Regions from separate parts of the [Ruminococcus] lactaris ATCC 29176 genome, predicted to be linked through region 1. Evidence: predicted binding sites of a transcription regulator. Region 1 holds the regulator's gene; each other region holds the start of a gene.
What was found. The regulator HrcA, encoded in region 1, represses chaperone genes, less so after heat shock. The targets are predictions, from matches to a motif close to TGTTAGCACTCNNNNNNNNNGAGTGCTAACA.
Positions count from the first base shown of each region.

Region 2: htpG (molecular chaperone HtpG) is a predicted target of HrcA. The motif match lies at 6,597-6,627, and genes of this name have one in related genera.
Region 3: NQ541_RS00410 (Hsp20/alpha crystallin family protein) is a predicted target of HrcA. The motif match lies at 2,963-2,993, and genes of this name have one in related genera.

Region 1 is NZ_CP102292.1:883,628-894,123, forward strand. It holds gene hemW (radical SAM family heme chaperone HemW) at 1-140, shown strand, start outside; gene hrcA (heat-inducible transcriptional repressor HrcA) at 1,023-2,072, shown strand; gene grpE (nucleotide exchange factor GrpE) at 2,100-2,765, shown strand; gene dnaK (molecular chaperone DnaK) at 2,813-4,675, shown strand; gene dnaJ (molecular chaperone DnaJ) at 4,800-5,990, shown strand; gene NQ541_RS13110 (hypothetical protein) at 6,110-6,292, shown strand; gene NQ541_RS04105 (glycogen debranching protein) at 6,304-8,421, opposite strand; gene NQ541_RS04110 (Mrp/NBP35 family ATP-binding protein) at 8,612-9,442, shown strand; gene NQ541_RS04115 (alpha/beta hydrolase) at 9,445-10,440, shown strand.
Region 2 is NZ_CP102292.1:2,226,872-2,237,367, reverse strand. It holds gene NQ541_RS10445 (PucR family transcriptional regulator) at 1-36, opposite strand, end outside; gene NQ541_RS10440 (ABC transporter ATP-binding protein) at 171-1,283, opposite strand; gene thiW (energy coupling factor transporter S component ThiW) at 1,633-2,151, shown strand; partial or broken gene thiE (thiamine phosphate synthase) at 2,155-3,594, shown strand; gene thiD (bifunctional hydroxymethylpyrimidine kinase/phosphomethylpyrimidine kinase) at 3,673-4,464, shown strand; gene thiC (phosphomethylpyrimidine synthase ThiC) at 4,516-5,826, shown strand; gene NQ541_RS10415 (peptidylprolyl isomerase) at 5,966-6,484, shown strand; gene htpG (molecular chaperone HtpG) at 6,755-8,845, shown strand; gene NQ541_RS10405 (DUF5721 family protein) at 9,741-10,253, opposite strand; gene NQ541_RS10400 (uracil-xanthine permease family protein) at 10,317-10,496, opposite strand, start outside.
Region 3 is NZ_CP102292.1:76,085-86,580, forward strand. It holds gene NQ541_RS00405 (LamG-like jellyroll fold domain-containing protein) at 1-2,842, shown strand, start outside; gene NQ541_RS00410 (Hsp20/alpha crystallin family protein) at 3,161-3,613, shown strand; gene NQ541_RS13040 (hypothetical protein) at 3,657-3,842, shown strand; gene NQ541_RS00420 (metallophosphoesterase) at 4,110-4,796, shown strand; gene NQ541_RS00425 (lactate utilization protein) at 4,851-5,486, shown strand; gene srtB (class B sortase) at 5,619-6,767, shown strand; gene NQ541_RS00435 (DUF951 domain-containing protein) at 6,845-7,033, shown strand; gene rpsF (30S ribosomal protein S6) at 7,162-7,449, shown strand; gene NQ541_RS00445 (single-stranded DNA-binding protein) at 7,471-7,911, shown strand; gene rpsR (30S ribosomal protein S18) at 7,933-8,199, shown strand; gene NQ541_RS00455 (DHH family phosphoesterase) at 8,433-10,478, shown strand; gene rplI (50S ribosomal protein L9) at 10,480-10,496, shown strand, end outside.

The DNA of each region.
Region 1 (10,496 bases):
TCAGTGAAGTATATGGAACTGTCATAGAACACTTCCAGGCAGAACATTTATTAGAATGTAAGGGAGATCGCATTTTTCTGTCTCGCAGAGGGATGGATGTAAGTAATTACGTGCTGGCGGAGTTTTTGCTGGGAGAATAAATTTGTATTTGTTGGGGTGATACGCTTGGAAAGCAGAAAACTTCTATATGGCAGAGCGGACGCGGAAAGCAGGATATTCCTTCGCGGTGCAGGCCCGCTTTACCTCAGCCCGTTGACCGTTTGTAACTCGAAAGTGGAAATCTTCGTGCAAAGGCACTCGATTTACTTTCTCTAACAAACGCTGCAAAGTGTCTTCGGAACGCTCCTGCTAATGCACCTGCTCAGGAACACCCTGCTTTCCGCTGGTAGTCACAGCAAGAAGTTTTTTTCTGACTCCACAGCGTAGTCACTCAACAATACAAATTTCAAAAGGATAGAAAAAGCCGGATGGCTATTGACTAAGATATTCGATCGTAAATATTAGACAGTAGATATTGTATTTACTATTTGACTAATCATTTATCTTAGTTGATAGCCTTCCGGCTCTTTATTTCTTATTGAAATTTCGTATTTGTTGAAAGAAAATATCCTGATGCGAGGAAAGCTTTCTGACTTGAAACGCCCAATATCCACACTTGTTGTTGCGTGAGCAGTGCATTGACAGGGAGCGTTCCGAAGACACTTTGCCCAACTTGTTAAGGAACGTAAACAGGAGTGCCTCTGCACGAATGTTTCCACGTTCCTGTTACAAGTTGTCAACGGGCTGAGGTAAAGCGGGTCCTGCACTGCGATGCAACAACAAGTGTGGATATGGACGCATTTCTGTCAGAAACACTTCCTGCTGTCGCGATATTTTCACCCCAACAAATACAAATTTTTAAGAATCACTGTTGACAAACGGAAAATGAGGTGCTATCTTATTACCTGTAAGGTGTTAGCACTCAAAAGCAGGGAGTGCTAATAAGCCGAAAGAAAGAGAGTCAGAGAACGGGAGGAAGAGTGATGGCAATGGATGAAGCATTGACAGAAAGAAAACTTACTATATTAAAAGCTATCATTCAGAATTATCTGGAGACCGGTGAACCGGTTGGTTCAAGAACTCTTTCAAAGTACACTGACCTGAAGCTCAGTTCAGCTACGATTCGCAATGAGATGGCGGATCTTGAGGATCTTGGATATATTTTCCAGCCACATACTTCTGCAGGAAGGATACCGTCGGATAAAGGCTATCGGTTCTATGTGGATCTGCTGATGGAGAAAAAAGAACAGGAGATCAGTGAACGTGAGGATGCTCTTCTTGAGAAGACTGACAAAGTAGAAAAAGTATTGCAGCAGGCAGCAAAAGTTCTTGCCTCCAATACCAATTATGCAACGATGGTTTCGACTCCGGTCAACAGTCGCAATACTTTGAAGTTCATTCAGCTTTCCCAGGTGGATGAAGAGCAGATCGTAGCGGTGATCGTACTCGGTGGAAATGTAATTAAGAATAAAATTATTGAAGTAGGCGAAACCTTAAGTAATGAGAACCTGTTGAAGCTGAATATGCTTCTGAATACAACACTGAACGGACTGTCGATCGATCAGATCACATTGGGACTGATCGCCAGGTTAAAAGAGCAGGCAGGAATCCACAGTGAAGTGATCGGACACGTTCTGGATGCAGTTGCCGAGATTATTCATGTAGATAATGATATGGAGATCTATACAAGTGGTGCGACAAATATTTTCAAGTATCCGGAGTTGAGTGATAAGCAGAGTGCACAGGAGATCATCAGTGCTTTTGAAGAAAAGCAGCAGTTGGCAGATCTGGTCACAGAGACGCTTGCCAGTGAGGAAAATCACGGGATTCAGGTTTATATCGGAGATGAAGCTCCGGTGAAGACGATGAAAGACTGCAGCGTGGTAACAGCCACATATGAACTTGGAGAAGGCATGAAGGGAACGATTGGAATTATCGGTCCGAAAAGAATGGATTATGAACATGTCATGAAGACGCTGAAGACCCTGCAAAGTGAGTTGGATGCGATTTATAATAAAGAACCAAAAGGATAGAAAGGTAGAAAGCTGGTGACAGAGAACATGAGCAAAGAAGATATGGTGAAAGAGGCTGTAGAAGAGGCGAAAGCAAAAGCTGAAGCAGAAGAAACCAATGCTACAACGGCAGAGGCAGAGGAAGCTGCTGAAGCAGAAGCAAAGGAAGATGCCGAAGATACAGCAGAAGCCGGAGAAGAAACCGGATCTGAAGAGGATCAGGGAGAAGAAAAATCCGGTGAGAAAAAAAAGTTCTTCGGAAAGAAAAATAAGAAGGACAAAAAAGACGAGAAGATCGAAGAGTTAAATGATCGTATCACTCGTCAGATGGCAGAGTTTGATAACTTCCGCAAGAGATCAGAAAAGGAAAAGTCCCAGATGTATGAGATCGGTGCGAAAGATATCATAGAAAAAATTCTTCCGGTCGTTGACAATTTTGAACGTGGATTAGATTCCATACCGGAAGAGGAAAAAGGTTCTCCGTTCGCAGAAGGAATGGAGAAGATCTACAAGCAGCTTATGACGACACTGGATTCACTTGGAGTGAAACCGATCAAAGCTGTTGGTCAGGAGTTTAATCCTGATTTCCACAATGCAGTCATGCATGTGGAGGATGAAGAATTCGGCGAAAATGTTGTTGCTGAAGAATTTCAGAAAGGCTACATGTACCGTGAGAGTGTTGTAAGGCACAGTATGGTAAAGGTAGCAAATTAATTTGAGTTTTATCAAAACCAGAGAATAAATAGAGGAGGAAATTTATCATGGGAAAAATCATTGGTATTGACCTTGGTACAACAAACAGTTGCGTAGCTGTTATGGAAGGTGGACAGCCTACAGTTATCGCAAATACAGAAGGTGCAAGAACAACACCGTCTGTTGTAGCATTTACAAAGACAGGAGAGCGTCTCGTAGGAGAACCTGCAAAACGTCAGGCAGTTACGAACGCTGCAAGAACGATCTCTTCCATTAAGAGAGAGATGGGTACAGATTATAAAGTAGATATTGATGGAAAGAAGTATTCTCCACAGGAGATTTCAGCAATGATCCTTCAGAAATTGAAAGCGGATGCAGAAGGATATCTTGGAGAGAAAGTAACAGAAGCTGTTATCACAGTTCCGGCTTACTTCAACGATGCTCAGCGTCAGGCTACAAAAGATGCCGGTAAGATTGCAGGACTTGATGTAAAGCGTATCATCAACGAGCCTACAGCAGCAGCTCTTGCTTATGGTCTTGACAACGAGAAAGAGCAGAAGATCATGGTATACGACCTTGGTGGTGGTACATTCGATGTATCTGTTATCGAAATCGGTGACGGAGTTATCGAGGTTCTTTCAACAGCAGGTAACAACAGACTTGGTGGAGATGACTTCGACCAGAAGATCACAGATTATATGCTGGCAGACTTCAAGGCAAAAGAGGGTGTAGATCTTTCAACAGATAAGATGGCTCTTCAGAGATTAAGAGAAGCAGCAGAGAAAGCTAAAAAAGAACTTTCAAGTGCAACGACAACCAATATCAACCTTCCGTTCATCACAGCAACAGCTGAAGGACCGAAGCATTTCGACATGAACCTTACAAGAGCTAAATTTGATGAACTGACAAGAGATCTTGTAGAGAAGACACAGGAGCCGGTAAGACGTGCACTTTCTGATGCAGGTATCACAGCTTCCGAGCTTGGTCAGGTACTTCTTGTTGGTGGATCAACACGTATCCCGGCAGTTCAGGAAGAAGTGAAGAGACTGACAGGCAAAGAGCCAAGCAAATCTCTGAACCCGGATGAGTGTGTAGCACTTGGTGCTTCCGTACAGGGAGGTAAACTTGCAGGAGATGCAGGTGCAGGCGATATCCTTCTTCTTGATGTAACTCCACTGTCACTGTCTATCGAGACAATGGGTGGTGTGGCTACAAGACTGATCGAGAGAAATACAACAATTCCGACAAAGAAGAGCCAGATCTTCTCTACGGCAGCAGATAACCAGACAGCTGTAGATATCAACGTAGTACAGGGTGAGAGACAGTTCGCCAAGGATAATAAATCACTCGGACAGTTCAGACTGGATGGAATCCCGCCGGCTCCACGTGGAGTACCGCAGATTGAAGTTACATTCGATATTGATGCAAACGGTATTGTAAATGTATCTGCGAAGGATCTTGGAACAGGTAAAGAGCAGCATATTACGATCACAGCAGGTTCTAATATGTCTGATGACGATATCGATAAAGCTGTGAAAGAAGCAGCAGAGTTCGAGGCTCAGGATAAGAAACGTAAAGAAGCAATTGATACAAGAAATGAAGCCGATGCTATGGTATTCCAGACAGAAAAAGCAATTCAGGATGTCGGAGATAAACTGGATGCAGCAGATAAGGCAGCCGTAGAAGCTGACGTACAGGCATTGAAAGATATCCTTGCAAAATCTGCACCGGAAGAGACATCTGAGGCTCAGGTTGCAGAGATCAAAGCTGCAAAAGAGAAATTGATGGAAAGTGCTCAGAAGTTATTTACAAAGATGTATGAGCAGAATGCAGCAGCAGGAGCACAGGCTGGTCCTACACCGGGAGCAGGTCCGGCACCGGAAAGTTCTGCAAATGATGATGTAGTAGACGGAGATTACAAAGAGGTTTAATCTGATTCATGTAATCTGAAAGATTTACATCAGAAAAGTATGAAGAATAAAGGATTCTACGAAGCTGTAGGAATATAGCTTCGTAGAATTTCTTGAGGTTATAGAAAGGTAAAGTAGTTGTATTATGGCAGAGGCAAAAAGAGATTATTATGAAGTACTCGGCGTAAGTAAGGATGCCGATGATGCTACAATAAAAAAAGCATATCGTCAGCTTGCAAAGAAGTACCATCCGGATATGAATCCGGGAGATAAAGAAGCTGAGAAAAAGTTCAAAGAGGCTTCTGAAGCCTATGCCGTTCTGAGTGACGCTGACAAACGTCGTCAGTATGATCAGTTCGGCCACGCGGCATTTGAGGGAGGTGCCGGAGGTGCAGGTGGATTTGGCGGCGGATTTAATGGAGCTGATTTTGGAGACATTTTCGGAGATATCTTTGGAGATCTGTTCGGAGGTCCCAGAAGAGGCGGAACAAGTAATGGCCCGATGAAAGGTGCCAATATCAGAAAAAGTGTCCGCATTACGTTTGAAGAGGCAGTACATGGATGTGAAAAAGAGCTGGAGCTGGTTCTGAAAGATCCATGTGAAGACTGTCATGGTACAGGTGCAAAGCCGGGAACTTCTCCCGAGACTTGTCCAAAGTGTGGTGGAAAGGGTCAGATTGTTTATACATCCCAGTCTTTCTTTGGTACTGTACAGAATGTGCAGACCTGTCCGACCTGTGGCGGTTCAGGAAAAGTTGTAAAAGAAAAGTGTCCGAAATGTGCAGGAACCGGATATACCGCAAGTAAGAAGAAGATCAAAGTTACTATTCCAGCAGGAATTGATAACGGACAGAGTATCCGTATTCGCGAAAAAGGCGAGCCGGGAGTTAATGGCGGTCCGAGAGGAGATCTGCTTGTTGAGGTAAATGTATCCAGACATCCGGTATTCCAGCGTGTAGATATGAATATCCTCTCTACAGTTTCAATATCCTTTGCGATCGCAGCACTTGGTGGAGAGATCAAGATCCCGACAGTAGATGGAGATGTAGTCTGCACGATCAAGCCGGGAACAAAAACCGGAACAAAGGTACGTTTAACCGGAAAAGGTGTTCCGTCATTGAGAAATTCACAGGTCAGAGGAGATCATCTGGTTACAGTAGTGATCCAGACACCGGATCATCTGAGTGCAGAAGCAAAAGAAGCTCTCAGAAGATTTGATGAGTTGACAGGAAATACACTGAAACGCAGTGAAAATACAGAAACCGCAGAGGACAAAAAGTCAAAGAAGAAGTCTTTCAAAGAAAAAGTGAAAGAAGTTTTTGAAGATAAAGAATAAAAAGTCCTGAATAGTGAGTTAAGGTTTCAGGCAGAAAGAATGGCAGAGGAAAAGCAATTTTCCCTGCCATTCTTTGAAATTATTTAAGTGGAATCCCGAATAGATACTATATTTAATTGATGTTGGGGTCAAAAGCCCCCAACAATGATGCCAACGGATTGTTTCGTGCTACGCACTCCCACAATCCTACCCGCTATTCGCATATCATGGTGCTTACGCCCCACTTTTATGCTCATATCGGGGCGGGTCTCAAGGTCATTCTACCACCAGTGTGCAAGCACACGTGGTTTCAGACCTTTTGACCCTGACATCTTTAATTTCTTTCCCCCACAAATACAATAACAGACCGTTCTCCAAGCAGAACGGAGGAACCGGCAGCAGGTATTTCAGAATCCGTGAATGTCTGCTGTTTTTTGTCTCCTGTATTGACGGCAATCTTCCAGGTATAGCCGTCCGGGAGCTGAGGCAGAGTCAGAGCAGCGGAACACCAGTGTGTATTCACGGCAAGGAAGACCAGATCTTCTTTGTGCAAAGAGTCATCATAACCTGAAAAGAGAACGCAGGCAGTGTGACTGCTTTCCGGCAGGTCAGGTTTCCATGGAGTGAGACCATGAAGACTCATGGACGGAAAACCGAGATAACTAGGCTCAAGGTCTTTGCGGATACAGGCATGAGCTTTTCTGAAGTGGATCATATAACGGAAAAACTCATACAATGCTCTGTTCTTCTCTAAAAGTGACCAGTCCAGCCAGGAGATCAGATTATCCTGACAGTAGGGATTATTATTTCCATAGCGTGTATCAGCAAATTCATCTCCGGCGAGAAACATAGGAGTGCCACGGCTGCACATCAGGACAGCACAGGCATTCATCATCATTTTTCTGCGAAGAGCCAGGACGGAAGGATCCGTTGTATCTCCTTCCACACCACAGTTCCAACTGTTGTTGTCATCTGCACCGTCTGTATTTCCCCAGCCATTGGCTTCATTGTGCTTTTCATTATAGCTGTAGAGATCGTAAAGCGTAAATCCATCGTGGCAGGTCAGAAAATTAACAGAAGCATTCCTGCCCCGGAAAACCGGATCATAAAGATCGGGTGAACCGGTGATCCGGCGGGCAGCAGCCTGGGAAAGAAAATCATCTCCTTTCAGAAAACGACGCATATCATCCCGGTAACGTCCATTCCACTCAGCCCAGCGTTTCCAGGAGGGAAAAGATCCGACCTGGTAGAGTCCGCCGGCATCCCAGGCTTCTGCGATCAGTTTTACATTTCCAAGGATGGAATCAAAAGCCAGACTGCGGAGAAGCGGAGGCTGGTGCAGAGGAGTTCCGTCCTCGTTGCGTCCGAGAATGGAAGCAAGGTCGAACCGAAACCCGTCAACACGGTATTCGATCACCCAGTAACGAAGACAGTCCAGGATCATATTTTGCACTACGGGATGATTACAGTTGAGCGTATTTCCGCAGCCACTGAAATTATAATAATGTCCATCGGGAGTGAGCATGTAGTAAATCTGGTTGTCAAAGCCTTTGAAAGAAAAGGATGGGCCAAATTCATTTCCCTCGGCAGTATGGTTAAAAACCACATCCAGAATCACCTCCATGTTCTGGTCATGAAGTTCTTTGATCAGACTTTTCAGTTCCATTCCCTCGCGGTTGTACTCTTTAGAAGAGCTGTAGCTGGTATTTGGTGCAAAAAAGCTGACCGGGTTATATCCCCAGAAGTCGAGCAGCAGGTTTTCATCAATAAGTCGTGCATCCCGCATTTCGTCAAATTCAAAGACCGGCATCAGCTCAACGGCATTGACCCCAAGGCCTTTCAGGTAAGGAATCTTTTCTTTCAGACCGTCGAAAGTACCGGGATGTTTCACTCCTGAACTTGCATCCTTTGTGTAGCCGCGGACGTGCAGTTCATAAATGATGAGATCTTCCATCGGGATGGAAGTGTGACGCTGCTGCCCCCAGTCGAAGTTAGAATGAACGACACGTGCCCGGTAGCCATGTTGCGGATTATTTTTATGGCCCCAGTGGCTTTGCCCGGTTACGGCACGGGCATAAGGGTCAAGCAGGACTTTGGTACGGTCAAAGCGGAGCCCCATCTTCTCGTCATAAGGTCCGTCCAGCCGGTAAGCATATTCAAATTCTTCAATGTCGAGACCAAATACGATCATGGAATAGCAGAATCCGATGCGGTAATTATCAGGAAATGGAAGAACGGCAAAGGGCTCTTCCGCTTCCCGGTGGAACAGTAAAAGTTCGCAGGAGGTTGCCTTATGCGACTGGATCGTGAAGTTGACTCCACCAGGGATCACGGTTGCACCGAAATCAAGAAAAAATCCGGGACGCACCTGAAATCCGCAGATAGTGTCTAAGGGTTTTAATTGTCCGGCAGGGACAAGAACAAGATCGGTCTGATTATTTTGCAAGATCATTTCACTCCTTCTATCTATTAAGTTACAGGGTTTAAGATGCTTTTGACCCCGACATCTATTTATAGGATAATTATAGAACAGAATCTTTGAAATGCAAGATGAAAGTGGTATACTGTAACAACAGAGAAAAAAGAGTGAACTGTTCAATATCAGTGGAAGAACAGGGATCATGAAAGAAAGAGGTAAGATTATGACAGAAGAACAGAAGACGGAAGGATGTTCAGAATCGGCTTGCTCCAGTTGCTCACAGGCAGGTTCCTGCAGCAGTAAGAAAGTGGATCTGCACGAGCCGGCAAATGCACATTCATCCATTGGAAAAGTCATTGGAGTTGTCAGTGGAAAAGGAGGCGTCGGAAAATCTCTTGTCACCGGCTCACTTGCAAGGCAGATGGTGAAAATGGGATACAAGGTTGGGATTCTTGATGCAGATATTACCGGACCTTCCATTCCGAAAATGTACGGTATTCATGAAAAAGCTCAGGGAACGCAGGAAGGTATCCTTCCACGGATTGCAAAAGACGGGACAAAGATCATGTCAGTGAACTTGTTGCTTGAAGATGAGGAGGCTCCGGTAATCTGGCGTGGACCGGTGATCGCAGGGGTTGTGAAGCAGTTCTGGACAGAGGTTATGTGGGGAGATCTTGATTATCTGTTTGTGGATATGCCACCGGGAACGGGAGATGTTCCGCTGACCGTATTCCAGTCACTTCCGGTCGATGGGATCGTGATCGTGACATCTCCGCAGGATCTGGTCAAAATGATCGTGAAAAAGGCGTATGGTATGGCAAAGCAGATGAATATTCCGGTGCTTGGCATTGTTGAAAATTATAGCTATATCCTCTGTCCAGACTGCGGAAAAAAGATCCACATTTTCGGAGAAAGCCATATTGATGAGATCGCTGCGGAACTGGAAGTGCCGGTTCTTGGCAGGATGCCGTTAGATGCAGCACTTGCAGAGGTCGTGGAAAAAGAAGCATTTTATGAAGCAGAGAATCCTTATCTGGAAGTTGAGGTCTTATAGAGATGAAAGGACAGGGAACAGAGATCTGGAAAAAAGAAGAATATTCTTATGAAGGAGCTCATGGATTTATTCCGGTGATGGTCAGTTATATGCATGAGGATGATAAGATCCATCCGGCTATGATCGTTGTTCCGGGAGGTGGATACCGGCAGGTTTCACGGACAGAAGCACATCTGGTTGCCATGGATTTTTACGAGGCAGATTATAATGTATTTGTGCTTGTCTATACAGTGAATCCGCTGGATGAAGTTCCACTGGGAATGCAGCCTCTTCAGGATATTTCAAGAGCAATCCGCATGATACGCGGGAAAGCAGAAGAGTACCGGATCACCCCGGAGAAGATCGCAGTATGCGGATTTTCTGCAGGAGGGCATTTATGTGCCAGTTTAAGTGTGCATTGGAAGGATATAAAAGATCCGGATCCGGTATATGACCGGGTGTCCAACCGTCCGGATGCAGCGATTCTTGCTTATCCGGTCATCACTGCAGGAAAGGCGGCACATCCGGGATCTTTTGTCGCCTTATTCGGGGAGAACCCGGATCAGAAGGATCTAGATTATATGTCACTTGAAAAGCATGTGACCGCAGATACGCCACCCTGCTTTTTGTGGCAGACAGCAACAGATGAGTCAGTTCCGGTAGAGAACAGTTATCTTTTTGCAAAGGCGTGTAAAGAAGCAGGTGTTCCGTATGCTCATCACGTATTTTCAGATGGTGTTCACGGAATGTCTGTAGCGACAGAAGACTGGCTGGAGGAAAGAGGCAGAGAACCTTATACGATGGAGCAGATCAGACTGCTTGGCGAAGCAATCCTGAGAGGTGAAACCAGGTTTGAGAAAAAGACCGGTGAGGAGCTGCTTGCGAAGTATGGAATTTCCAGACCTGCACCGGAAAAATGGAGTCGGGATGAGAAAGAACACTTGCGGAAGGTTTTAAAAGAAGTTGGTGCATGGAGGATGCTTGCAAAGTGCTGGCTTGCAGCAGTATGGGATGTGTAGGAAAGTAAGAAAAAGAGAGAACGACAAAGCTGATAACAGGAAGTGCAACAGAAAAA
Region 2 (10,496 bases), 1.3 Mb from region 1:
GCTGAGTGCTTTTGTAAGTTCCGGGGTCTGTTCCATGAATTTTCTCCAAAATAAATTAAATGATGTCGGGGGTAAAAAGCCCAGTGTAAAAAATCTGTGCTGTGCAGATCTTTTTACAGAATAATAAAAAGGGTTGCACTTAATAAGTACAACCCCCTCATTTTATACTATTAGTTTGTAATAGTCAACTCAGTCTCTTTGTCGAATACGTGGATCTTCTCCATATCAAGAGCGAATACAGCTTTATCACCTGTTCTGAGTGTTGTACGTGGGTTAACACGTGCTGTCATCTGAGTTCCCTCGATATCGAAGTACAGGAATACTTCAGCTCCGAGAAGCTCGTATACTTTGATCGTAGATTCGATCACGCTGTCAGCAGAGTTGTTGATGAATGCCTGAGAATCATGAACATCTTCAGGACGGATTCCAAGAACAACTGTCTTTCCATCATAACCGCCATCGATCAGTGCTTTCTTTTTGGAAGCAGGAACTTTCAGTACATGCTTTCCAACTGTAAGAGTAACATCCTCTCCATTTACTGCACACTTGGCATCCATGAAGTTCATCTGCGGAGATCCGATGAATCCGGCAACGAACAGGTTGCAAGGTGTATTGTAAAGTGCCTGAGGTGTATCTACCTGCTGAACAACTCCGTCTTTCATAACAACGATTCTTGTTCCGAGTGTCATAGCCTCTGTCTGGTCATGAGTAACGTAGATGATCGTTGCACCAAGATTCTCATGAAGCTTGGAAATCTCGATACGCATCTGAACTCTCAGCTTTGCATCCAGGTTGGAAAGAGGCTCGTCCATAAGGAATACCTTAGGATTACGAACGATAGCACGACCCATGGCAACACGCTGTCTCTGTCCACCGGAAAGAGCCTTCGGCTTACGGTCAAGAAGTTTCTCAAGGTCAAGGATTCTTGCTGCTTCTCTGACCTTTTTGTCGATCTCAGCCTTCGGAACTTTACGAAGTTTCAGTCCGAATGCCATATTATCATATACCGTCATGTGAGGATACAGAGCGTAGTTCTGGAATACCATTGCGATATCACGGTCTTTTGCCTCAACATTATTCATTACTTTTCCGTCGATCTTGAATGTTCCGTCTGAAATATCTTCCAGTCCGGCGATCATACGAAGAGTTGTAGATTTACCACATCCTGAAGGTCCTACAAAGATGATAAACTCTTTGTCTGCGATCTCAAGGTTGAAATCTTTTACTGCGTGGAATCCGTTAGGATAAATTTTCTGGATACCCTTAAGGGATAAACTTGCCATTTTGAGTGCCTCCTTAAATCAATAAAATACTAAATAACTCATAGAGTCAGTATAAACCTGATTTATTTTCAGGGCAATGTAACGAGTGACTAAAAAAGGAAAGTAAAATTGTACAATTCAACCATACAAGAGTTGAAAAAAAGAAAGAACCGTTATATAATCATACCGATGAAGAAGGGGAGCTGGCTGAAGCCGGCTGAGAGGAGACTGACTGGTTTCGACCCGCAACCTGATTTGGATAATGCCAACGTAGGGAAATAGCGAAAAAGCAGCAGAGATTCCCCTATGGGAGTCTCTTTTTTCTATCTTCTGATTCATGACATCATTTCATACGAGTAGGAGGGATAAAATGCAGAAGAACAGGACAACGCATAGTACAACAGCAAAACTGGCGGTTGCAGGTCTGCTGACAGCGGCAGCCGTTGCGGGCAGTCTGCTCAGCGTGCCGGTAGCAGGAAGTAAGTGTGCACCGGTACAGCATATGGTAAATGTATTTGCCGCAGTAATACTTGGACCATGGTGGGGAGTGGGGATCGCATTTTGTGCGAGCTTTCTGAGAAATCTCATGGGAATTGGAAGCCTGCTTGCTTTTCCGGGCAGTATGGTAGGGGCATTGTGCTGTGGAATCGTTTATCATTTTACAAAACGGCTGGATGTAACATGTATCGCAGAAGCACTTGGGACAGGAGTACTGGGAGGACTTGCAGCTTATCCGGTGGCAAAGCTTCTAATGGGGCTTGAGCCGGGAGGCTTTACGGTTTATATGATTCCATTTTTTATTTCCACGCTTGCAGGAAGTATTTTAGCGTATATCGTCCTTCGGGTTCTTGAAAAAAGCCATGTCCTGGAGCAGATGAGGGAGAATTAATAAATGGAAAAGAATGTAAAAGTACACTGCCTTACCAATCCGGTTACGATGCAAAGTGTGGCGAATGTACTTCTGGCTGCAGGCGGAAGTGCAGTCATGGCACAGGATGAACAGGAAGTGGAAGAGATCACGGCGATCTGTCAGGCCACTTTACTGAATACCGGTGTGCCGGACGAAAGAAAGATCAGATCCTGTATTCTTGCCGGAAAATGTGCGAACAGACTGGGGCATCCGGTAGTGCTGGATCCGGTCGGTGCAGGGGCCAGCAAATTCCGGAGAAAGAAGATCGGACAGCTTCTGCAATCGGTCGTTCCTTCTATTATAAGATGCAATCAGGAAGAAGCGTCTGCATTATTGCGTGCAGAGGATGAAAAGGAATTTCTGGTTTTAGGAACTGAAAGGCAGAAAATAGAAGGAACGGCAGAAAGCTGTCAGCAGGATGGTGATGCAGTATTTTCAGGAATCCAGAGTGGTGGAGTAGAAAGCTCACTGGAACTGGAGCTGGAAAAAGCCCGGAGGCTGGCAGTCAGACTGGCAAAAAAATATCGTTGTACGGTTTGTATGACCGGGGAGCAGGATGTGATCTCTGATGGAGAACGAGTGAAAGTTATCTCAGGAGGGGATGGACGAATCTGCAGAATTACCGGAAGCGGCTGTATGCTTTCCGCATTATGTGCATTAAAATGCGGAGACGGAACAGACTCTTTTGAGGCCGCGGCTGAAGCGGCTGAAACATGGCGACACTGTGCGGAAAGAGCCGGGGAGACTGTGGATGAAAAAGAGGAAGGAATAGGAAGTTTTCAGATAAGGCTGCTGGATGCTTTGTCATTGAAGATGGAAATGGAGCGAGGCAGGAGAATGGAGGTGCAGAGCAGGATGAAACAGAACAAAAAAAGATATATTTCACCGGAGCAGCTCAGGCTTTATGCGGTGACAGACAGAAAATGGCTCGCGGAAGGCGAGACACTGGAGACAGTAGTGGAGACACTGGTGCGTTCAGGCGTGACGTGTGTACAGCTCCGGGAGAAACACGCTTCGGATGAAGAAATTATTTCAGAAGGAAAGAAATTAAATGAGATCTGTAGAAAGCACCATGTGCCATTGATTGTAAATGACCGGCCGGATCTTGCCAAAAAGATCGGTGCAGCCGGAGTTCATGTGGGGCTGTCTGATATGGGAATTGAAAAGGCGAGAGAACTGCTGGGAGAAGATTTTATTATCGGGGGCAGTGCCCATAATGTAAAAGAAGCTCTGCAGGCACAAAAGGCAGGTGCAGACTACATTGGATGCGGTGCAGTCTTTGGAAGTCAGACCAAGTCAGATGTGACGACTCTTGCGAAAGAGGAACTGTGTGCAATCTGCGAGGCAGTGGAGATCCCGGTTGTAGCCATCGGCGGAATCACCGCAGAAAATATAAAAGAACTGACTGGAACAGGCATTGACGGAGTAGCTGTAGTGAGCGGATTATTTGCAGCAAAAGACAAGCCGGAGATGGTGCGACGTTTTTTGAAAGCATTTGAAATGAAAAAGGTGCTTACCATCGCAGGAAGTGACTGCAGTGGAGGAGCAGGAATCCAGGCAGATCTTAAGACAATGGCAGCCAATGGTGTGTATGGAATGAGTGCTGTCATGGCATTGACGGCACAGAATACCACCGGAGTACAGGGAATCATGGAAGTGACACCGGAGTTTGCCGGGCAGCAGATAGACAGTATTTTTACAGATATTCGCCCGGATGCTGTGAAGATCGGAATGCTTTCTTCCGGGGAAATCATTCATGTTGTGGCAGAAAAGCTGAAAGAATATCAGGCAGAGCATATCGTTCTTGATCCGGTGATGGTATCAACCAGTGGTCATCGGCTGATACAGAAAGATGCGGAGCAATCTCTGAAGAAAGAGCTTTTTCCGCTGGCGGAGCTGATCACACCGAATATCCCGGAGGCAGAGGTGCTTAGCGGAAGGAAGATTAAAAATGCACAGGATATGGAGTCAGCAGCGGAAAAGATTGTAGAGGAGTATGGCTGTGCAGTTTTATTGAAAGGTGGTCATCGGATCAACGATGCAAATGATTTCCTCTGTACGGGGGAGAAAAAAGTCTGGATCTGTGGTGAGCGGGTGGAAAATCCCAATACCCACGGAACCGGTTGTACTCTTTCCAGTGCGATCGCCTCGAATCTTGCAAAAGGTGTAGGAATGGAAGAGGCGGTGCAGAAGGCAAAAGAATATCTGACGGAGGCATTAAAAGAACAACTGGATTTAGGAGCAGGTTCGGGACCGATGGATCATACACTGGGAAAAATAATTTTTGAATAAGTAGTTCTAAAGAAAAAATCAGAGACAAATAAGCAGAAAAGGAGAGGAAAAATGGCAGAATATACGACGCAGATGGATGCGGCAAGGAAGGGAATCATCACAGAGCAGATGAAGATCGTGGCAGAAAAGGAATTTATGCCGGTAGAAAAATTAAGAGAACTGGTGGCTGAGGGAAAAGTAGCAATCTGTGCGAACAAATTACATAAGTCATTGGATCCGGAAGGGGTAGGAAGTATGCTCCGTACCAAGATCAATGTCAATCTTGGAGTATCAAGAGACTGTAAAGATTATGATATAGAGATGCAGAAGGTCATGAGTGCGGTCAATCTCGGGGCTGAGGCGATCATGGATCTTTCCAGCCACGGGAATACGCAGCCGTTCCGTCAGAAGCTGACAAGCGAGTGTCCGGCAATGATTGGAACCGTTCCGGTTTATGACAGTGTGATTCATTATCAGAGAGATCTGTCAGAGCTGACGGCAAAAGATTTTGTGGATGTTGTACGTCTGCACGCACAGGACGGAGTAGATTTTGTGACGCTGCACTGCGGAATTACAAGAAAGACGATCGATCAGATCAAGAAGCATAAAAGAAAGATGAATATCGTCAGTCGTGGCGGAAGTCTTGTCTTTGCGTGGATGAGCATGACAGGAGAAGAAAATCCATTTTATGAATATTATGATGAAATCCTTGATATTTGTGAAGAATATGATGTGACAATCTCACTGGGAGATGCGTGCAGACCGGGATGCCTGGCAGATGCGACCGATGTATGTCAGATTGAGGAGCTTGTCCGCCTGGGTGAGCTGACAAAGCGTGCCTGGGATCATAATGTGCAGGTTATGGTAGAAGGACCGGGACATGTGCCGTTGGATCAGGTAGCAGCCAATATGAAAGTTCAGCAGACGATCTGTATGGGAGCACCGTTCTACGTACTTGGACCATTGGTTACGGATATTGCACCGGGGTACGATCACATTACGGCAGCAATCGGTGGTGCTGTGGCAGCAATGAACGGAGCAGCATTCCTTTGTTACGTTACACCGGCAGAGCATCTTGCCCTTCCAAATGTTGAGGATGTAAAGCAGGGAATTATTGCATCAAAGATTGCAGCTCATGCAGCAGATATAGCCAAGGGAATCCCACATGCAAGAGATATTGATGATAAGATGGCCGATGCACGCCGGGTACTGGATTGGGATGCACAGTTTGAATGTGCATTAGATCCGGAAACTGCAAAAGCAATCCGGGATGACCGTCTGCCGGAAGATGACCACAGCGATACATGCAGTATGTGCGGTAAATTCTGTGCAGTCCGCAGTATGAATAAGGCACTGGCAGGAGAACATATTGACATTCTGTAAGAACAAACATAGTGGTATTTTGTAAAAACAATCATATTGATATTCTGTAAGAATGGGCGGGTTGACCTTTATGGGGCAATCCGCTACAATATTTTAGAAGACAGGATTTATAAATATCAGAAGAAAAGAGGAAATTATTATGGCAAATCCAGTAGTTACATTTGAAATGGAAAATGGCGATATTATGAAAGCAGAACTGTATCCGGAGATCGCACCGAATACAGTGAATAATTTTGTATCTCTCGTAAAAAAAGGTTTTTATGACGGACTGATCTTTCATCGTGTGATCAGCGGATTTATGATTCAGGGGGGATGCCCGGACGGAACCGGAATGGGCGGTCCGGGATATTCGATCAAAGGTGAGTTTGCACAGAATGGTGTGACGAATGATCTCGCACATGATGCCGGAGTCCTTTCCATGGCACGTGCAATGCATCCGGATTCAGCAGGAAGCCAGTTCTTTATCATGCATAAGAAAGCACCGCATCTGGATGGAGCTTATGCCGCATTTGGTAAGATTACAGAGGGAATGGATGTTGTGAACAAGATTGCTGAGACAGCAACCGATTACAGTGACCGTCCGCTGGAGAAGCAGGTTATGAAAAAAGTGACTGTGGAGACATTTGGAGAAGAGTATCCTGAGCCGGAGACAGTATAATCCCACGATATGCGAATATTGGGCAGGATTGTGGGAGTGCGTAGTGCGAAACAATCCGTTGGCATCATTGTTGGGGGCTTTTGCTCCCAACATCTTATTATTTTTATAAAATTATTAGCACTCTATTTAAAAGAGTGCTAATTTTCTATTGACTTTTAAATTTTGCTGTACTAGAATGTCCATTAGGTAATAAATATGCTATGTAAAAGCATGCAGAAAGAATACAAAAGGATCACAGATTGTGAACAAATAAAAAAGGAGTGCAGTAAAATGGCAGTTAAGAAAGGTACTTTATCAATCGACAGCGAAAATATTTTCCCGATTATTAAGAAATGGGTTTATTCGGATCATGATATTTTTGTCCGTGAGCTGGTGTCCAACGGATGTGATGCGATCACCAAGCTGAAAAAGCTGGATATGATGGGCGAGTATGAACTCCCGGAGGGTTATAAGCCAAAGATTGAAGTCATTGTCAATCCGGAAGAGAAGACGATGAAATTTATTGATAACGGACTTGGAATGACAGCGGAAGAAGTAGAAGAGTATATTACGCAGATTGCATTTTCAGGTGCAACGCAGTTCCTTGAGAAGTATAAAGACAAGACGACAGAGGATGATATGATCGGTCATTTCGGACTTGGATTCTACTCCGCATTTATGGTAGCAGATGAAGTTCAGATTGATACACTTTCCTATAAAGAAGGTGCAAAACCGGTTCACTGGGCAAGTGAAGGTGGTACAGAGTATGAGATGCAGGAAGGCAGCAGAACGACCGTTGGAAGTGAGATCACTCTGTATCTGAATGAAGACAGCCTGGAATTTGCAAATGAATACCGTGCAAGAGAAGTGCTTGAGAGATACTGCTCTTTTATGCCGGTAGAGATCTTCCTTTCCAGAGCAAATGCAGAACCGGAGTATGATACCATTGATGAAGCTGATGTACTCGATACAGATACCGTTGTTGAGCATATCACAGAAGAGCCAAAGGAAGGCGAAGAGGGTGAGCCAAAGCAGAAGGCAAAGATTGTAAGACGCCCGGTTTCCATCAGCGATATCCATCCGCTGTGGACAAAAAATCCGAGTGAGTGTACGAAGGAAGAATATATTGAGTTCTACCGCAAGGTATTTATGGACTACAAAGAACCATTATTCTGGATCCACTTAAATATGGATTATCCATTTAATTTAAAGGGAATCCTTTATTTCCCGAAGATCAATACAGAGTATGAATCTATTGAAGGAAAGATCAAACTGTATAACAACCAGGTATTTATTGCCGATAATATTAAAGAAGTGATTCCGGAGTTCCTGATGGTACTGAAAGGAGTCATTGATTGCCCGGATCTGCCGCTGAATGTATCAAGAAGTGCATTGCAGAATGATGGATTCGTAAATAAAGTTGCGGATTATATTTCTAAGAAAGTAGCAGATAAACTCAATGGCATGTTTAAGACAGACCGTGAGAATTATGAAAAATACTGGGACGATATCAGTCCGTTCATCAAGTTTGGATGCCTGAAAGATGAAAAATTCGGTGAGAAGATGAAAGATTCCATGCTTTATAAGAATCTTGAGCATAAGTATCTGACACTGGAAGATATCATCAAAGAAGCCAAAGGCGAGGCTGAGGTGGAAGAAGCTGCAAAAGAAGAGGCTGCAAAGAATGAAGAGTCAAAAGCAGGAAATACTGAGGCAGAAGCAAAGTCAGAAGAGGCAGAATCCACGGATGCAGATGCTGAAAAAGAGCCGGAGAAGACAAGGATTTTCTATGTAACCGATGAGGTACAGCAGAGCCAGTATATCAATATGTTCAAGGCACAGGGACAGGATGCGATCATCCTGACGCACAATATTGATTCTGCATTTATCACTTATCTGGAGCAGAAGCATCAGGAAGTTCAGTTCTTAAGAATTGATGCAGATGTGCATGATTCTCTGAAAGATGAAGTGGCAGAAGATGAGAAAGAAGCATTCCAGAAGACAGCAGAAAGTCTGGTGGAGATCTTCAGAAAAGAGCTTGGTAATGATAAGCTGGAAGTAAAAGTTGAAAAGCTGAAAGATGATAAGGTTGCATCAATGGCAGTTCTGTCAGAAGAGAACAGAAGAATGCAGGAGATGATGAAGATGTATGGCATGAGCGGAATGGATCCGTCTATGTTTGGCAGTCAGGCAACGCTGGTACTGAATGCAAATCATCCACTGGTACAGTTCCTTGTAGAGCATAAGCGGAGCAAGAATGTACCGGTCATCTGCAAGCAGTTGTATGATCTTGCAATGCTGGCACATAAGCCGTTAAGTCCGGAAGAAATGACAGCATTTGTTCAGAGAAGTAATGAGATTATGATGTTACTGACAAAGTAATACCTGTTTAAATTTGTAGTTGTTTGGGAGATACGCTTGTAAAGAAAAAGACTTCTTTGTGACGAATCGGACGCGGAAAGCAGGGATATTCCTTCGCAGTGCAGGCCCGCTTTACCTCAGCCCGTTGACCGTTTGTAACTCGAAAGTGGAAATCTTCGTGCAATGGCACTCGATTTACTTTCTCTAACAAACGCTGCAAAGTGTCTTCGGAACGCTCCCTGCTAATGCACCTGCTCAGGAACACCTTGCTTTCCGCTGACCATCTCGATAAGAAGTTTTTAGCTCCACAGCGTATTCACTCAACAATGCAAATTTAAAAAAAATAGAAAAAAGCCGGATGGCTATTGACTAAGATATTCGATCGTAAATATTAGATAGTAGATATTGTATTGACTAGATGCCAGGGTCAAAAGGTCTAAGCCCACATGAGCTTGCTCATAGGTGGGTGAAAGACCTTAGAACCCGCCCCGATATGAGCATCAAAGTCGGGGGCTTTTGACCCCGACATCTTTACTATTGGACAGATCATTTATCTTAGTTGATAGCCATCCGGCTTTCTACTTCTTATTTGAAATTTCGTGTTTGTTGAGAGAAAATGTTCCGGTGCGAGAAAAGCATTCTGATTTGAAAAATCCAATATCCGCCCTTGCTGTTGCGTGAGCAGTGCATTGACAGGGAGCGTTCCGAAGACACTTTGCCCAACTTGTTAAGGAACGTAAACAGGAGTGCCTCTGCACGAGTGTTTCCACGTTCCTGTTACAAGTTGTCAACGGGCTGAGGTAAAGCGGGTCCTGCACTGCGATGCAACAACAAGGGCGGATATGGACGCTCTTCTGTCAGAAACACTTCCTGCTGTTGCGATATTTTCACCCCAACAAATACAAATTTACCTTCCTTACGCAATCTCAAATTCAATTTCTTTTTTTAGAAAGAATTTCTTTACCATTTCATCCCAGGCATGTTCTAAAGATTTATCCATTGTAAAAGTACGGAAAGAAGTTCCGGTAATACAGGTCAGATGCATACCGTCGAATTTCAGATTCAGGTAAAGTCCCTGCACATCTTCCGGGGACATTTCAGGAACAGTCTGCTCCATAAGCCGGACGATATTATCCGGTGACAGACTCAGGATCAAGCGGAAACTCAAAGGTGTCCGCTTTCCTTTGATGAGGGAAAAGCAAAATTCCCGGATATCTCCCCAGCGGGAATATTCTTCCAAAGGAGTGGGAGAAGATTCAGATTCGTATCCGTCCGGTGCATCAAAAAAATCTTTTTGGAGATATCCATCCAGTTTGAACGTGTTAAAAGTTACGATCTCGCCTTCAATAAAAGAAAAGCGGTCGAAAGTCTCTGTCATCAGAAGCTGGGACATAAATTTTTTAACATTCGTCAATGTCAGTGAAATCATAGTTAAAATCCTTTCGGGAAAATAAAGTCTCGTTGCTCCATGCAGATCAGAAAACTTAATAAATTAAGCTTCTTCTTTGTGCTTTGGCAGGATCAGACTTAAGAGCAGGGAGACAACAAAAACTCCTGCAACTGCATTTCCGTTGAAAATATCACCGACTTCAGATGGGAAGGCGGAGAAAAAGTTTCCGGAAGTCTGGGTCAGTCCGACACCGATTGCAAAAGAAAGGGAAACGATGATCAT
Region 3 (10,496 bases), 810 kb from region 1:
GGCAAAGAGCCTTTATGAAGAAAAAGCAACAGAGTTATATAAAGTAGATTTAAATGTACTTATTACAGAGGCCGAAAAGTTACTTAGCAGTGGAAGTTTGCCGGAGGAGAATGAACTTCATGTAAAACTACAGGAGGCGATTTCTGCGGCAAAAGAGGCGACATCCGCAGGAACTCCAGTGATGGAGACGTTAAAATCTGCAAAAGATACTCTAACAAAGGCAATGGAAAACTATAAGGCAAATCAGCCGATTGATTTGGAAATCAATACAGAAGAAGTAACACAGCATATCGACTCAAAATCTATTTTTGGAATCAATCATCGTTATGCGTTTAATGGATATGGCACCTTTGATTCTAAAAATATGAAGATGAAAGATGAATTTGTAGAATTGTATAAGGATGCAGGATTTGGCTCCATTCGTTATCCGGGTGGTACCATCTCTAATCTGTTCAATTGGAAGACGACTTTAGGACCGAAAGAACAGAGAAAGAAACAGATTCATGGCTTTTATAATAATCAGGGACAGGGGGGAATTGCTCCCAATTTTGGTATTGGAGAGATTGCAACCTTTGCAGACGAAGTAGATTCTGAGATTGTTTATGTATATAGTTTAGGACGGGGAAATGCACAAGATGCAGCAGATCTTGTAGAGTACTTAAATGCAAAGGTTGGTACAAACCCAAATGGCGGAATTGATTGGGCGCAGGTACGTGCAGATAATGGTCATACAGAGCCATATAATGTAAGATATTTTGAAATTGGAAATGAGATGAACCTTGGCGGAGAGGATGGAACAGCATCTCAAGAATATTGGACAAAATATGCTCAGAATAAAGGTGTAGAGGATGCATACATAGAAGGTGGAACAATACAGATTACAGATCGATATACTGTGAAAGAAGAAGACTGGAATAAAACAGCATCACAGAGTGATGGTTCACCTAATCAAGTAAGATATTTGCGATATGCAAATATAAATCCGGGAGGAGAATACAAAGACGGAAAAATTATAGATGATTCAAAGTTTAGAGCTATGGAAAAAGGTGTACAGGTAAAAGTCGGAACAGATGGACATCTTACTCCTTGGACTGTGGTAGAAGATTTGAGTCAATCAGGACCAAACGATACACATTGTGAAGTAGATTATAGTACAGGTGCCATCAAGTTTGGTGATGGCAAGAATGGTAAAATCCCTACAGCCGGAAATAATATTTATGCTACATATTCTGTGAAACGGGATGGATTTATTACTGTTTCGAAAGCAATTAAAGATACAACAGCTAAAATCAATAAAATAGAAGGTACAAAACATACAGCAAATGTTTATACGAGTTATGAAACGGTCGGCTTTATCAATAAGATGGAGGAGAAAAATGCGGAACAGTGGTATGACGGAATGACAATTCATCCATATTCAGACCATGTTGATGGGGGAAATGATGCAAATGCATTTTATGATAATGCAATGAAGCGTGCGGAAGTCAGTGGAATCGGCAAGGTCAAAAATAAGATGGCATTGTTAGAGCCAAAAGGAAAAGTTCCGGTTATCAGTGAGTTTGGAATTTATAATAATACAGAGGCACAGCTGCGGTCGCAGACGCATGCGATTTATATTGCAAAAGTATTAATGGAATATGTTCGCATGGGAAGTCCTTATATTCAAAAACATTGTCTCTCGGATTGGTATAGTGATGGCAAAGATTCTTTAGGACCAACACAGCAGGCGGTTATCCAGGTGGTTAAGGGTGCGGATGCAAATACAACAACTGGAGAAGGTACGTTTACATTCTTTTCAACACCATCAGCGTATGTATTTAAAATGTTGAACTCTGGATTTGGGGATAATATCGTAAAAACGGAATTTAGTGAAGTTCCTACCATGGCAAACGGAGCAGAAACATTATCAGCTCTTGCAAGTAAAGATGCAGAAGGAAATTTGTATATTGCGCTTGTTAATGCAGACAGAGAAAGAGATCGTAATATTGCATTACAGATAGAAGGAACTGATGTTGCAGGGAATAAGATGACAATCCAAAAGCTGGAAACAGATTCTATTACAGCTGCAAATACACCGGATGAGCCTACAGCTGTGCAGGTTACAGAAGATGCAGAAGTTGAATTGGAAGGGAATCCAATCATCAATCTGAAGAAACATTCTTTTGTGATTGTAAGAATTGCAAAGGCAGTAGAACCTGAAGCAGATAAATCAGAATTGCAGGCAGCAGTAGATGCAGTGGCTGGTTTAAATGAAGCGTATTATGAAAACTTTGATGTGATTGCAGATGAATTAGCGGCTGCAAATGAAGTTTTAGCAGATGGAAAAGCAACTCAAGAGCAAGTTAATGAAGCTTTGACTAATTTGGAAGCTGCAAAAGCTGAATTGATTATGAAAGATGCAGAGTATGGAAAGGTAGATGCAGCCATTGCCGAAGCAGAGAAACTAAATAAAAAAGACTATAAGGATTTCAGTAAGGTAGAAGAAGCAATTGCCGCAGTTGTACGTGGTAAGAAGATTGATGAGCAGACAGAAGTTGATGCTATGGCTCAGAGAATTGAAGATGCTATTGCTGCATTGGAAAAAGCAGACGTGCCTGGAAAACCGGGGAAACCGGAAAAACCTGGAAAGCCAGAGAAACCTGGAAACTTAGAGAAACCTGGAAACCCAGAGAAATCTGGAAACCTAGAGAAACCTGGAACCCCAGAGAAACCGAATGGAAATAAGGTTCCGGTAACAGGTGATGAAACAACACCGATTCTTTGGATGACATTGGTTGTAATGGCTGGAACAATAATTCGAGTTGGCAAAAAAAGATTGAATATTATAAGAAAAAACAGATAATTTAATAAAAAGATGCCAGGATCCTAAGGTCTTTCACCCACCTATGAGCAAGCTCATGTGGGCTTAGACCTTTTGACCCTGGCATCATGTAGATAAGGATTTTAGAAAAAAATTTAAAAAAATTGGCACTCAACACTTTACAGTGCTAACAATACGTGCTATATAATAACTAGAACAAAGGAAGACAAAGAAATAAAGAGCAGAGAATAAGAAAAAGTCATCCAGGTTTGTTCTGGCAACAACTGCGAAAGCAGCTTATATAAACTGTGGGATTTCCCGCAGGGGCAACAAAGTTAGCATTGAAAGGAGAAATGACTTATGATGATGCCTAGTATTTTTGGAGAAAACTTATTTGATGATGATTGGATGAACTTCCCATTTGAGCAGGATTTCTGGGGAAAGAAAAATCCGTTATATGGTAAGCACGCTAAGAACATGATGAAGACAGATATCCGTGAACATGATGAGGGATATGAAGTAGATATTGATCTTCCGGGATTTAAGAAAGATGAGATCAGCATTGAACTTGAGAACGGTTACCTGACCGTATCTGCAGCTAAGGGTCTTGATAAAGACGAGGAAGATAAGAAAGGTAAATACATCCGTAAGGAGCGTTATGCCGGAGCAATGCAGAGAAGCTTCTATGTCGGTGAGAATCTGACAGACGAAGATATCAAAGCAAAATATGAGAACGGTATCCTGAAATTGTCTGTTCCGAAGAAACCTGCAAAAGCAGTAGAGGCAAAGAAGACAATCGCAATTGAGGGTTGATCGGATTGCTGACTCTGTAGAATGGAGCGGAGTATAAGTTAAGATGATGTCGGGGTCAAAAGCCCCCGACTATGATACCTACGGATTGTTACGCACTACGTGCTCCCACAATCCTACCCAACATTCGCATATCGTGGTGCTTACGCCCCACTTTTATGCTCATATTGGGGCGGGTCGCAAGGTCATTCTACCACTAGTGTGCGAGCACACGTGGTGTCAGACCTTTTAACCCTGGTATCTTAAGATAACAAAAGTATAATATAAGAAAGAGTCCGGTGTGGTGTGATGCAAGTTGAGGTCATATCACATCAGGCTCTTTCTTTTTTTGAAGAAAAAAGGTATACTTTTCAGGAACGCAGAAATTGGAGCAGCGGTTGCAATGGAAAATGGAGACGAAGAAGTAAAAAGGCTGCAAAGTATATAACAAAGTCCAATATAGAATCTGGTGTGGCATATACAATTCGGGAACTGTTGAAAAGGCAGGGAGGAAAAGCAGATGGGGAGAACATACGCAATCTCTGATGTGCATGGAATGGGTCATCTTCTGGATCAGATGCTGGAAAAGATTGCATTTTCAGAGGCAGACAGACTTTATGTTTTAGGAGATCTGATTGACCGGGGACCTGACCCGGCAGGTGTGCTGGATCTGGCAATGGAACGGAAAAATATCATTGCATTAAAAGGAAATCATGAGGACGCATTTGTGGATTGGTATGATACAGTACCGGATAAGATTCACAACCGGTACTATTATAATACTTATGATTTTCTGATGGACAGTCGCAGAACCAGGGAAAGACTGCCGGAATATGTGGAATTTATGAGGAAAATGCCTTTATATAAAAAGCTGAGGATTGATGGGGAATGTTGGCTTCTTGCCCATGCCTGTACAGAAGAGGTGCTTTCATTTTGGAAAAGAAAAGAACGAATGCTTTGGAGTACTGAAATGATTGATCGGGGGAAAGGGATTCCCGGATATCATTCGGTGGTCGGTCATGTACCGGCTTTTACGATTCGTGGAAATACGAATCGACCGGCAAAGATCTGGCACAGTGAGGATGGATGGCTGACGGATATAGATTGTGGAGCGGCATTTCCTGCATTTGGAGGACGACTGGGATGTCTCTGCCTGGAAACGGGGGAAGAATATTACGTTGCGGATGCAGAGATTTTAACAACATAAAAAAGAAATTCGTGGTATACTGGTTTTACTGCATAAAAGAAAAGAGGTCAAAAAATGGATGTCAGAGAGATGAGAAATGAGGCACTTGGCAAAAGAGTTGTCAAGGCACTTGAATCCAGAAATATGGAAGCATATTATGTGAAGACGAAAGAAGAAGCAGTGAAGAAAGCACTGGAACTGATTCCAAAGGGAAGTACGATCAATATGGGCGGTTCAGCTTCGGTGAGAGAGTGCGGTCTGATCGATGCAGTCTGTTCCGATGATTATGTATTTTATGACAGAGATAAAGCTGCTACAGTGGAAGAACGCCATGAGATCGCATTAAAGGCATTTACATCGGACTGGTTTCTTGGAAGTGTGAATGCGATGAGTGAAGATGGTGTATTTATTAATATTGATGGAAATGCAAACCGTATTGCAGCTTATGCATTCGGCCCGAAGAATGTACTTCTGATCGTCGGAATGAACAAGGTAGTAAAGACACAGGAAGATGCCATGAGCCGTGCAAGAAATGAGGCAGGGCCGATCAATGCACAGAGATTTGGCATTAATACTCCGTGTGTAAAGAATGGAAGCTGCTTTAACTGTAAGAGTGATGACTGTATCTGTGCAGAGATTCTGGTGACAAGATTCAGCAGGATCAAGAACCGGTTTAAGATCATTCTCGTGGATGAGCCACTTGGTTTTTAATGGCAAAGGATGCAAGAGAAGCTGCCTGTGGCAGGCCTTTTGCATACAGAGCTATTTAATGCAGAATGATCTGAATCAGAGGAACGAAGAAGACAGCAGATTCCCTGAGGGGAAAGTGTGAAGGAGAGAGGCATGGAAAAAGATTTGAATCACCAGGGAAGACAGGGCGAAGACCGCGGAGACGGAATCCGCCGCCGTCCGAAAGAAGAACGGCAGCAGACAGCACGCCGCCGTCCGGTGGAGGAGAGTGGAACGCAGGAAAGACGTCGCAGACCGGCAGGAGAGAGCGGAACGCAGGAAGGACGTCGCAGACCGGCAGGAGAGAGCGGAACACAGGAAAGACGTCGCAGACCGGCAGGAGAGAGCGGAACGCAGGAAAGACGTCGTCGTCCGGTAGGAGAGAGCGGAACGCAGGAAGCACGCCGCCGTCCGGTGGGAGAGAGTGAAACGCAGGCAGGACAACGTCGCCAGGAAAATGACAGAAGAGGACAGAGTCCAAATAGCAGAAAGCAAAATCCAAATGCAAAAAATAAGAAAAAGAAAAGAGCGGCATTTAATGTTGGCTCGACAGCGGTTCTGATCGTTGCGGTTTTCGTTTTTGTATTTTCCGTTTTTCAGTTAGTAACGATGCTTGTACCGTATTATTCGGGTGGAGCAGAGTATGATAAGATCAAAGAGATTGCGATCAAGACGAATGAGCAGGGAGAAGGCTTCAGTGTGGATTTTGATGCACTTCGGGCAGAAAATCCAGATACAGTAGCATGGATACGGTTTGATGAGCCTTCGATCATCAGTTATCCGGTCGTAAAAAGTTCAGATAATAAGGAATACCTGACAAAGACATTTTCAGCAAATGACAATAAGCTGGGAGCGATTTTTATGGATATGCGGTGTGATTCAGATTTTGCAGACCGTAATACGATGATCTACGGACATAACTTAAAGATCGGTGGAGAAATGTTCTCTCAGTTGAAAGAATATGAAAGTGAAGATTTCTGCAAGGCACATCCTGAGTTTTATATTTATACACCGGATGGAAAAGTACGGATGTATAAAGTATTTGCTGCTTCGGTGGTGAAGGATACGTCAGATGCTTATAATCTTACATACAATTCAGATGAAGAGTTTGAAAGCTATCTGAATTTGTGCAGGGAATCTTCCAATTATCAGGTGGATGTAGAGGTCAATGCACAGTCTCAGATTGTCAGCCTGTCTACCTGCACCAATGTAAAAGAGGACGAGAGATTTCTGCTTCAGGGAGTTCTTGCCGGAGAGTATTGATCGGGAGAGTATAAAAAGCTATCAGATAAAAATTATCAGTAAGTATTAAGTAGATTGATTTATTGACGAGGTGCTTTATGGCAGACAAATTTGATGTGGGTGATGTGATCAGAATGAAAAAACCTCATCCGTGTGGCAGTTATGAGTGGGAAATCCTGCGTGTCGGAGCAGATTTCCGGTTAAAGTGTGCGGGATGTGGTCATCAGATCATGGTTTCAAGAAAACTGGTTGAAAAAAATACCAGGCAAATTACAAAAAAAGCTTGAAACTAAGACATTCTTATGGTATCATGTCAAATTGTGACATACTGTTGGAATTATATCCATACAGGGGATCAACATTCCTTGTTTCCGGGAGAATCCGGAAGCCAGAGACCATAAGGAGGTAAAAGAGCATGAACAAGTATGAATTAGCTGTTGTTGTAAGCGCAAAACTCGAGGATGAAGCAAGAGCGGATGTAATCGAGAAAGTGAAAGCCATGATCACTCGTTTCGGCGGAAATGTAACAGACGTTGATGAGTGGGGCAAGAGAAGATTCGCTTACGAGATCCAGAAGATGAAAGAAGGATTTTACTACTTCGTCCACTTCGAGGCTGAAAGTACAGTTCCAGCTGAGGTGGAGCAGCGTATCCGCATTATGGACAATGTACTCAGATATTTATGCGTGAAAGAGGAAGCATAATATAAGCGGAAAGAGGTATATATGAATAAAGTAGTTTTAGTAGGACGGTTGACAAGAGATCCGGAAGTGAGATATTCACAGGGAAATAATGCTACAGCAGTTGCAAGATATACAGTTGCAGTAGACCGCAGATTCAAGAGAGACGGTGAGCCGACAGCGGATTTTATTCCGTGTGTTGTATTCGGACGTTCCGCTGAGTTTGCAGAGAAGTATTTCCGTCAGGGAATGCGAGTTTCTATTTCAGGCCGTATTCAGACAGGCAGCTACACGAACAAAGATGGCGTAAAAGTATATACGACAGAAGTGATCGTGGAGGAACAGGAATTTGCAGAAAGCAGAGCTGAGAGTGATGCGAACAGAGCGAACTTCCAGCACCAGGCTGCACCGGCACCGAGTGCGGATGCAGGAGATGGCTTTATGAATATCCCGGAAGGTATTGATGACGTATTACCGTTTAACTAAGTCGGAAAGGAGATAACCATCATGGCTTACGAAAAGGGAAGCAGACCAGAGGGTGGATTCAAGAGAAGAGGCCCGGTTCGCAGAAGAAAAAAAGTTTGCGTATTCTGTGGTAAAGAGAATAACGAGATCGATTATAAGGATGTTGCAAAATTAAAGAAATATGTTTCTGAAAGAGGAAAAATTCTTCCGAGAAGAATTACTGGAAACTGTGCTAAGCACCAGAGAGCTCTTACAGTAGCGATCAAGAGAGCAAGACATATTTCTCTTATGCCTTACGTTCAGGACTAATCGAGAATATAAGCATATACAAAGGATTGGAACTTTGAAGAAATTCAGGGATTCAGTCCTTTTTTCATTGCAGGGCATACGACATAAATATGCAGTAACGCTTTTGTATATCAAACAGGATTGCAAACATACAGGGATGCTGGCTGTTGACGATACGAGTTGCATTTCGATGGGTAAACGATTATACTAAAAGGGAAAGACTTCAGACAAAAGTCCTAGATGAGGTATAGATTATGAAGAAAGATAAGATGCGACTAAAAGGGCAGTTGGGAATGTACATGAAGTGGCCGCTTATTATGACCCTTCTGTTATTTGCCATGAATATCTGGATGTATATGATCGATAAAAAAGCCGGAGTGATGATGACGGTATTTATTGCGATCTATCTGATCATTGCATCCTCATTGTATTTCCATAACCGTTCCCTGATCCTGGCGGATCTGATCCAGTTTTCTGTGCAGTATAAAGGGATTGAGAACAGACTGCTGAAAGAACTGGCACTTCCTTATGCGATCGCTCTTGAAGATGGCAGGATCCTGTGGAAGAATGATTGCTTTAAAGAGTTGATGGAAGGGCAGAAGAAAGAAAAATATCTGAATCGCCTGATACCGGATCTGCATCCGGGAGTGTTCCCGAAAGATGATATGGAACATGTAGAGATGGAAGTGACTTACCGGGAGCGGGATTACCAGGTAGAACTGCGAAGGGTATCCTTGCAGGGCTTTAGTAAAAAGGAAGAACTGCTTCAGATTCCGGAAGAACAGGAATATTTCGTGGCGGTTTCCATGAGGGATGTTACGGAGTTAAATTCCTATATTCGTGAAAATGAAGAGCAGCGGATGATCGCAGGACTGATTTATATTGATAACTACGATGAAGTGATGGAAAGTGTCGAAGAAGTAAGGCAGTCACTTCTTGTTGCACTGATCGACCGGAAGATCAATAAATATATCGGTGAAGTGGACGGAATTGTTAAGAAGCTGGAGAAGGACAAGTATTTTGTTGTATTGCGTAAATCCGGTTATAAGAAGATCAAAGAGGATAAGTTCTCACTTCTGGAAGAAGTGAAGCAGGTCAATATTGGAAATGCAAGGTCAGCGACACTGAGTATCGGACTGGGACTGAACACTGCAACTTATGCACTGAGTTATCAGTATGCACGTGTGGCGATCGACCTGGCACTTGCAAGAGGCGGAGATCAGGCTGTGATTAAAGACTGCAATGGAATTACTTACTTTGGCGGTAAGAAAGAGCAGACAGCAAAGAATACCCGTGTGAAAGCCCGTGTAAAGGCTGAGGCACTCAGAGAGTTTATCGTGACGAAAGATCAGGTCATTGTCATGGGACATAAGATTGCAGACCCGGATTCATTTGGTGCATGTATGGGAATCTACAGAGCAGCGGTAAGTCTGGAGAAGAAGGCACATATTGTCATCAATGAAGTGACAGGATCGGTAAGACCGCTCTATGATGAGATTGCAGAGAGTCCGGCATATGAAGATGATATTTTCCTGACATCAGACCAGGCTCTGGATTATGTAAATGACAATACAATGATCATTGTTGTGGATACGAACAAGCCGCAGATGACAGAGTGTCCTGAACTTTTGCATCGATCCCGTATGATCGCAGTACTGGATCATCACCGTCAGGGCAGCATGATCATTGACAATGCGGTACTGTCTTATATCGAGCCGTATTCCTCTTCTGCCTGTGAGATGGTTGCAGAGGTATTGCAGTATATTGTAGACGATATCAAAATCCCGTCGGTTGAGGCGGATTGTCTGTATGCGGGAATTATGATCGATACGAGAAACTTTATGAACCGTACCGGTGTGCGTACCTTTGAAGCGGCTGCATTCTTAAGGAGATGCGGAGCAGATATTACCCGTGTTCGTAAGATGTTCCGAGATGATATGGAGTCTTACAGGGCGAAAGCAGAGGCGATGCGTCGGGCAGAGGTCTACCGGGAAGAGTATGCCATTGCCCAGTGTCCGGGTGACATTGACAGTCCGACGGTACTTGCGGCACAGACAGCCAATGAGTTGCTGGATATCAGCGGGATCAAAGCCTCTTTTGTGCTGACGGTGTATGAGGGCAAAATCTATATGAGTGCCAGATCGATTGACGAGGTGAATGTGCAGATCATTGCAGAGAAGCTGGGTGGCGGTGGTCATATCAATTCCGCAGGAGCACAGTTTGACCATACAAATATTGAAGAGGCGGTTAATGCACTCAAAGAAACGATTGATAAAATGATAGAAGAAGGAGATATATAAGATGAAAGTAATTTTGTT